Regions from separate parts of the Pseudomonas sp. GW822-FHT06D10 genome, predicted to be linked through region 2. Evidence: riboswitches for the same ligand, from Rfam matches in the RefSeq annotation. Region 2 holds a riboswitch; the other holds the start of a gene.
The links. A riboswitch is a leader RNA that binds a small molecule or an ion and turns the genes downstream of it on or off. The one in region 2 is predicted to bind manganese.
Positions count from the first base shown of each region.

Region 1: linked by a shared signal. The riboswitch ahead of mntP (manganese efflux pump MntP) and the one ahead of AC1RL5_RS25400 (TMEM165/GDT1 family protein) in region 2 are both predicted to bind manganese.

Region 1 covers NZ_JBXALN010000004.1:83,676-88,083, forward strand. The annotation lists gene AC1RL5_RS14100 (hypothetical protein) at 1-1,288, opposite strand, end outside; gene AC1RL5_RS14105 (GNAT family N-acetyltransferase) at 1,564-2,130, shown strand; gene mntP (manganese efflux pump MntP) at 2,206-2,778, opposite strand; yybP-ykoY riboswitch at 2,789-2,949, opposite strand; gene AC1RL5_RS14115 (GFA family protein) at 3,060-3,548, shown strand; gene AC1RL5_RS14120 (serine hydrolase domain-containing protein) at 3,657-4,408, shown strand, end outside.
Region 2 covers NZ_JBXALN010000008.1:211,126-215,533, forward strand. The annotation lists gene AC1RL5_RS25390 (2-hydroxyacid dehydrogenase) at 1-929, shown strand, start outside; gene AC1RL5_RS25395 (methyltransferase) at 961-1,959, shown strand; yybP-ykoY riboswitch at 2,011-2,134, shown strand; gene AC1RL5_RS25400 (TMEM165/GDT1 family protein) at 2,226-2,810, shown strand; gene AC1RL5_RS25405 (M48 family metallopeptidase) at 2,895-3,713, opposite strand.

The DNA of each region.
Region 1 (4,408 bases), on a different contig from region 2:
CCGAGACCAGCTTGTAGTACTGCCAGGGCGAATTCTTGACATTCTTGGCCTGGCTATAGCTCTGGATAGCCTGATGCGCCGCCTGATTGACCTGAATCACGTCAGCCGCAATCGGCTCATAGCGCTGGTTGATGCAGATCGGGCCGCCCGCCGGAGTACCGCCTTTGGCAATCTCGCGCAGATACAGTTGCTTGCCGGGCTTGCAGAAGGCCCCCAGGGCCTTGACTTGAGGGTTGTTGGGGTCGTCCTGGTAACTCAGCCCGGGATTGGTGGGCATAGGGCCCGGCGCTGGATTGATGATGCGGCCGTTCTCATCCTCAAGCGGCTTGCCACTGGGCAGCAGGATGTTGTCGGCCTGTTCGAAGGTCGCGTAGATAAAACTCGGGGCCGTGGGGGTCTTCTGGATGATGTGCAACGCCACCATCGCCCATTGCGCCTCGAAATAGCAGGTGCCCTTGCCCGGTGGTTGCTCATAGAAGCGCACCGTCTGCCTGTGGAATCGCGAGGGGTCCTCGCCGGGACCCAGCTGGCGCCAGGCGGACTTGACCTCAATGGTGCCGTTGGGAAAGTTGACCCGCGGCGCGCTGGGGAAAGTCGGAGGTGTCTGCTTGACCGCGTTGAAGAAGTTCCGCGCGGCTTGTGCCAGCGCGGGGTTGGCGTACCAGAACTGGTTGGCGGCGACGTAGGTGTATTGCACCTGATTGGCCTTGGCCAGGAAGCGCACCAGCTGGGGGTTGGAATTGCCTCCGGTGGGAGTCGCCGGAACAACACCGGCATACATCTGGTCGAGGCCGATCTGGGTGCTTTCGTCGAGGTTGATCCAGGCCGGCAGTTTGGGTGCGATCTGGCCAGAGCAGGCAGGCACGGTAAAACTGTAGTCATAGGTTGGCGCAGTGCCATAACCATAACTGGGAGCGCCATCAGGCTTGTAGCCCGGGGGGCCGACGTTGGCACTGCCCTTGCCCGGAAAGATCTCAACCTTGCTTCGGTACGTATGCCACACCAGAGGCACGCCCTGGCTGCCGAAAGGCTGGCGGATATCGGGCACATCGCGCTGCCCGCCCAGGGCCGGCCAATTGAGAGCGATGAACTCCTGCCAGGCGAAGGCCGCAGCCTGTGCCAACGTTGCCTGGGATGCCCCCCCGGGTATATCGGCGGGTACCTCGGGCGATACGGTTATCGACACCGGGGCGGCGTTCGAAACGCCGCCCAGAAGCGCCAGACCAACACTGATAGCAATGTAGGAAACCTGCCGCTGCAAACGATTCTTGTCTTGTTGATGCTCCATATCCTGACTCCTCCCTTGGCTGTTCGAGAGCGTAGATCAGCGCTCTCACGGCAACGCGCCAGGAAAAAGAACATTAGGCGCTAGCATTAATAGCCAAATGCCTGTACGCCAGCAGCGGTGGCGGCTTGAACGGGTCGTGACCGGTGATCGCCCTGGCCGGCAGCGCAAGCAGAGACATTGATGCCGATCAAGTGCCCGCCTCGCCAGCGGAGTAAACCTGAAGCCAATCAGGGCTGTGTGCGCAGCCCGCCCTTTGGCTCCGCGGAGACTTGACCATGCCCAGCACCGCTCTCGATACCCTCGCCCACCCGCCGTTCCCGGCGCAGCAAGGCCAATACTGGATCGACGCCCTGAACGATGGCAGCCATGTGCTGATCCGCCCGCTGCGGCCCCAGGACCGAGAGCGGGAAAAGGCCTTTATCGAAAACCTCTCCCCGGCCACGCGGCACCAGCGCTTTCTCGGTGAGATCAAGGAAGTGGGCGAGCAACTGCTCAATCAACTGATGGATGTCGGCACGCCGCAGCGGGTGGCTTATGTGGCCCTGGTCCACGACAACGGCGAACTGCGGGAAGTGGGGATCAGCCGCTACGCCCAGGTCGACGAGCAGCCCTCGCATTGCGAGTTCGCCGTGACCATCGCCGATGAGTGGCAAGGCAAGGGCCTCGGCGCGCTATTGATGCAGCACCTGATCGACGAAGCCCGCAACAACGGTTTCCAGCAGATGTACTCGGTGGATTCCGCCGCCAACTACAGCATGCGCCGCCTGGCAAAACAGCTGGGCATGCGCAGCGCCATCGACCCCGATGACGCCACCCAGGTGATCCACAGCCTGGCGCTGTAACGCCAGAGCGCTCCGCGCCTCGGCCCGAGGCGCGGCCGCATTGCCCGCAGAACCGCCCCGCCGCCGATACTGAAGTCAAGCCACAGCCGACAGGTGCTCGTAGAGAATTCCCGAGCCGACGATGATCAGCACCACCCCGCCCAGCACTTCGGCGCGCTGGCCCATCACCGTGCCAATGGCGCGGCCCAGCATCACTCCCAGGGTGACCATGGTCATGGTGGCCAGGCCGATGGCGCTGGCCGCGACCCAGATGTTGACGTTGACGAACGCTAGCCCCACCCCCACCGCCAGGGCATCGATGCTGGTGGCCAGGCCGGTCACCGCCAGCAGCCAGAAGCCGTGCTGGCGCGGTTTTTCCTCCTCGGCCTCGGCCTGCTGGCGGGTGCCGTTGTAGATCATGTGCAGGCCCAGCAACAGCAGCAGGCTGAAGGCGATCCAGTGGTCCCAGTTGGCCACCCATTGAGTCGCGGCCTGGCCGATGAACCAGCCCACCACCGGGGTGATGGCTTCAATGACGCCGAAGATCAGGCCGATGCGCAAAGCTTCCAGCAGGCGCGGCTTGAGCATGGCCGAACCCTTGCCCACCGCGGCGGCGAAGGCATCGGTGGACATGGCGAAGGCGAGAAAGATGATCGAGGCTGGGTTCACGTTGAGTCTTCCGGTCGGGCTTGAGTCCACGACATGCCCACGCGCCCGACTTCAGCGCAGGTATGTCGATGGTCTCACCAACCGAAACGGTGCCCGTACCACGGCAGGTTGCCGAGAATGTTGATACGGGCGCCACCGCAGGGCGCGGTGGCAGGTTACTCCCCAAAGAGGCGCGCAGCTTAGCCGGCCACATGTGAAAATTTCATCAGCACCGCGTCACGACAGCTGCTCGCACAGCGGCTAGCCTGTGCAATCCACCCGTTGATTCGTGGAGGTACCCCATGCAACTCCAGGGCTCCTGCCATTGCGGCGCCGTGCACTTCAGCCTGTCCAGCCGCCATCCCTATCCCTACCAGCGCTGCTACTGCTCGATCTGCCGCAAGACCCAGGGCGGTGGCGGCTACGCCATCAACCTGGGGGGCGATGCGGCCAGCCTCAAGGTACGCGGGCGCAAGCACATCGTCATCTACCATGCCCGGCTCAAGCCCGCCGGTGCCGCCCGGGCCCACAGCAGCAGCGCCGAACGGCACTTCTGCGGGCGCTGCGGCTCCGGGCTGTGGCTGTTCAGCCCGCAATGGCCGGAGCTGATCCACCCTTTTGCCTCGGCCATCGACACCCCGTTGCCGGTGCCGCCGCAGCACACCCACCTGATGCTCGACTCCAGGGCGCCCTGGGTCGAGGTCGATGCCGGGGCGCACGACCTGCAGTTCGCCGAATACCCCGAGGAATCGATTGCCCAGTGGCACCAGCGCCTGGGGCTGGAGGCCTGAGCGCAACCGGGGCTTAACAGTCTTTGACAGTTTCCCGACAAAGCTGTCAAAGACTGCCACGCCCCCCTTCCCTAGCATCCGCTGATCCAATTGGCCCTCGGGTGCTGCATGTCCCGCAAACTTCTCGGCCTGCCGCTGGTGGGCCTGCTCTTGAGCAACCTCGGCTGCAACGGCCAGCCTCCGGCGCCGCCGCCCATCGCGCCCGGCGATTACGCCAGCATCATCGGCTACCTGAAGCAGTACATCCCGCAACAGATGGCCGAACATCAGGTGCCCGGGCTGTCCATCGCCCTGGTGGACGGCCAGCAACTGATCTGGGCCCGGGGCTTTGGCTTCGCCGACCAGGCCCGGGGCCTGCAAGTGACCGAAAACACCGCGTTTCGCGCCGGTGCCCTGTCGCAATTGCTGACTGCCACGGCGGTAATGCAACTGGTGGAACAAGGGCGCCTGCAACTGGACGCGCCGCTGCAGGACACCCTCAGGGAGTTCTACGTCCGCTCGCGCTTTCACGAGGACCAGAACGCCGCCGACCGGGCCGTGACTCTGCGCCGCCTGCTCAGCCACCAGGGCGGCATTCCCAGCGAATACCTGCGCGACGCACGCACCCCCAACGCCCTCGACGAACTGCCGGGAAAGCTCAGCGGGCTGTGGCTGAGCAACGCTCCGGGAACCCAGACCGCCTACTCCAACCTCGGTTATGCCCTGCTCGGGGCAGCGGTGGAGCGCAGCAGCGGCGTGGATTTCGAACAGCAGTTGCAGAAGAGCCTGCTGCGCCCACTGGGCATGAGCCAGTCGAGCTTTGTCGGGGACAGCCGCGCCCAGCCCTACCGGGCAAAAGGCTATGAAGACGGTGTCAGCAG
Region 2 (4,408 bases):
GCTCACTGGACCTCGGTGACCTGGACCTGGGTGCGCTGCATGACAGTTTCAGCTCTCTGCAAGTACATGCCCACACAGCGCCGGAACAGGTCACCGAACGCCTGCAGGGCGCCCAGGTGGCCATCAGCAACAAGGTGGCACTGACAGCCGAAACCCTGGCCGCCTGCCCCGACCTGCAACTGATCCTGGTGGCCGCCACCGGCACCAACAATGTCGACCTGGCCGCAGCCCGCAAGCAGGGGATCACCGTCAGCAACTGCCAGGGCTACGGCACTCCCTCGGTGGCCCAGCACACCCTGATGCTGCTGCTCAACCTGGCCACCCGGGTCGCCGATTACCAACAGGCCGTGGCCGCCGGGCGCTGGCAACAGGCCAGTCAGTTCTGCCTGCTGGACTACCCGATCATCGAACTGGCGGGCAAGACCCTGGGCCTGCTGGGCAATGGCGAACTGGGCAGCGCGGTGGCCCGCCTGGCCGAAGCCTTTGGCATGCGTGTGCTGCTGGGGCAGATTCCAGGCCGCCCGACCCGCCCGGACCGCCTGCCGCTGAAGGAACTGCTGCCGCAAGTGGACGCCCTGACCCTGCACTGCCCCCTCAACGAGCACACCCGCCACTTTATCGGTGCCCCGGAGCTGGCCCTGCTCAAGCCCGGAGCCCTGGTGGTCAACACCGCCCGCGGCGGGCTGATCGATGAACAGGCCCTGGCCGATGCATTGCGCAATGGTCACCTGGGTGGTGCGGCCACCGATGTGCTCAGCGTCGAACCCCCGGTGGCTGGCACCCCCCTGCTGGCCGGCGACATTCCGCGCCTGATCGTCACTCCACACAACGCCTGGGGCAGCCGCGAGGCCCGCCAGCGAATCGTCGGTCAATTGACGCAAAACGCCCACGCCTTCTTCAGCGGCGCCCCGCTGCGGGTCGTGAGTTGATAAACTTCGCCACTTTTTTCGGGGGCGGATCATGGACACACGCAGTGAAGTACTGTTGCGTCAGGCTGAATTGTTTCAAGGCTCACTGCTGCTGGCCGGCCTGGCCGCCGACGATCTGCTGGGCCGCCTGCCCAATGCCCGGGGCTGGAGCTGGCACGCCGGCGACCAGGCAGCCCTGGAGGCGCGCTTTCCCGGCCGCAGTCACTTTGGCGTAGACGCACCGGCCCAATCCTTCGACAGCGCCGTGCTGTTCCTGCCCAAATCCAAGGACCTGACCGACTACCTGCTCAACGCCCTGGCCTCGCGCCTGGCCGGGCGTGAACTGTACCTGGTGGGCGAGAAGCGCAGCGGCGTGGAGAGTGCGGCCAAGCAACTCAACCCCTTCGGCAAGCCGCGCAAGCTCGATAGCGCCCGGCACTGCCAGCTGTGGCAGGTCACGGTGGCCAATGCTCCCGAACCGCTCACCCTGCAGAGCCTGGCCCAGGAGTACGAACTGCCGCTGGCCGAAGGCCCGCTGAAAGTCATCAGCCTGCCGGGGGTGTTCAGCCATGGCCGGCTGGATCGCGGCACCGCGCTGCTGCTGGAGCACCTGGACCACCTGCCCGCCGGCCACCTGCTGGACTTCGGCTGCGGTGCCGGAGTGCTAGGGGCCACCGTGAAACGCCGCTACCCGGACAGCCGCGTGACCCTGCTGGATGTGGACGCCTTCGCCGCCGCCAGCAGCCGCCTGACCCTGGCGGCCAACGGCCTGGAAGCCGAGGTGCTGACCGGTGACGGAATCGACGCCGCGCCCATGGGGCTGAACGGCATCCTGACCAATCCGCCCTTCCACACCGGGGTCCATACCGACTACCAGGCAACGGAAAACCTGCTGCGAAAAGCAGCCAAACATCTGCAAAAAGGTGGAGAACTGCGAGTAGTTGCCAACAGCTTCCTGCGCTACCAGCCGCTGATCGAAGAGCACCTGGGGCCCTGTGCGATCAAGGCCGAAGGCCAGGGCTTTCGCATTTATCGGGCCAAGCGCGGCTGAAATCCTTTTTCGCAAACAAGGCTTGCCGAAAGGGTTTTGCCTAGGCAGAATCCGCTCCGTCCTAGGGGAGTAGTCTCCCACGAGCGCCACGCTCGTCCGGCATGCGTCAACATACTTGGTCAACAGACCATGGCGCATGCGACCCAAGAGTCCGCACAGACGGACCGCAGGGTTTGACAAGACCTATGACACGCACACCTTACCCGGGGCGGGAAGGCTGTACGTGTCATAGCCGTGTCGACCCGCCCCTTAGGAAAACCCTGATGATGCTGGACTCCCTGCTCGTTCCCACCGCAATCGTTGCCTTGGCCGAAATCGGCGACAAGACGCAACTGCTTGCCCTGATTCTCGCCGCACGTTTTCGCAAACCCTGGCCGATCATCGCCGGCATCGTTGCCGCGACCCTGGCCAACCATGCGGCGGCCGGTGCGGTAGGCGCCTGGTTCGGCAGCTTCTTCTCGGACTCGACCCTGCACTGGATCCTCGCCGCCAGCTTCACCGCCACCGCGCTGTGGACCCTGGTACCGGACAAGATGGACGACGACGAAGCCAATACCGCACGCAAGTTCGGCCCTTTCCTGACCACCCTGATCGCCTTCTTCCTGGCAGAAATCGGTGACAAGACCCAGGTCGCCACCGTCATGCTGGCGGCGCAGTACCCGGACCTGTGGCTGGTGATCATCGGTACCACCCTGGGCATGCTGATTGCCAACGTACCGGTGGTCCTGGCAGGCAACTTCGCCGCAGACAAGCTGCCCCTGACCCTGATCCGTCGCCTGGCGGCGTCGGCCTTCTTCATCCTCGCCGTGGTGGCGGTGTACAAGGCCATGCAGATCAGCGGCTGGGTATAAAAGAAATCGCCGGCAAGCTGGCCCTACGCAACCCGTAGGAGCCGGCTTGTCGGCGACAGCGTCATCGACAATGACGCGAAGGGATCAGGACTTCTTGGCGGCCTGATACAGCGGCATCACCTTGGGAATCGCCGCCTGCAAGGAAGCGATACGGCTGGTGGAAGCCGGGTGAGTGCTCATGAACTCGGGCGGCGCGGAGCCACCGGCAGCCTGGCCCATCTTGTTCCACAGGCTGATGGCCGCATTCGGGTTGTAACCGGCACGGGCGGCCAGTTCCAGGCCGATCAGGTCCGCTTCGTTTTCATTCTCGCGGCTGTTGGGCAGGGTCATCAGCAGGTTCACCCCGTTGTCACCCAGGGCTACGGTTTCCTGCGGAACGCCGAACAAGGTGGCGATCTGCTTGCCGGCACCGACCGCGTACTGCTTGGACATGGCTTCGCGACCGTGCTCGCGCAGGGCGTGGGCAATTTCATGGCCCATGACCGCGGCGATTTCATCGTCGGTGAGTTTGAGCTTCTCGATCAGCCCGGAGTAGAAAATGATCTTGCCGCCAGGACCGCAGTTGGCGTTGAGCTCGTCGCTCTTGATCAGGTTGACTTCCCATTTCCACTGCGCGCAGTCGGGGCGGAAAGTCGGCGCCTGGGCAATCAGGCGGTTGGCAATGACCTGCAGGCGCTTGGCGTTGGCGCTGGTCTTGTCCAGTACGCCCTGGCTGCTTGCTTCACCCAGAGTCTGCTGATAGGACTGGGCATAGGACTGGTTCACTTCAGCGCTGGAAACCATGCTGAACATGGATTGCTTGCGATCCACACCGACCACGCCACCGCTGGTGGTATTGACCGTTTCACAACCGCTGAGCAGCACTGCGGCACTCAATGCACATACGACCAATGACTTCTTCATCATGAAACCTCCCTGAAAACGTGGCGCGTATCCTAAGGGCGGAAATGTATCCGCGCCAGATGTAAAAACAGCAATCGGTCGCATTTCAGATACATATTTGCCTTGCAGGAGAAAATTCATTCCTCCCGCAAATCCCGCCCGGGTTACCCCCACAGCTCGCCAAGAACGACATCAAGCTCCCTGAAACAGTCATTTTTCCGTGTAAGGCTAATGGCCAGCGCTGCAGCGGCCGATACAGCTCGGCAGACCTAAATTCCTGCGCCCGGAGCCTCTATGAAGTTCAAGTCGATCCAGTTTTCCGTCGCCGCCCTGGCCGGCGCCATCGTTCTCAGCGTGGTTGCAGCCCTGGTGCTGTACGCCCTGTTCTCCGGGGCCAGGACCCAGCAGATGGTGCAAGACCGTACCCAGGCCCAGTTCGAACAGGTCATCGAACAACGCCTGAGCGGCCTGGCGCAGACCCAGGTCAGCCAGATCCAGCGCGAACTGGAAGCGCCCCTGCTGATCGCCGGCGGCCTGGTGCGGGTCAATGCGCTGATGGGCACCCAGGACCCGCAAGGCCATGCCGGGCTGAGCCTGAGCCGTGAACAGCTGATTGCCCTGATCAAGGAAAACGTCACCCAGAACCCGAAGATCCTGGGTGCGTACATTGGCTGGGAACCCGGCGCCATCGACCATGACGACGCTGCCTACGTAGG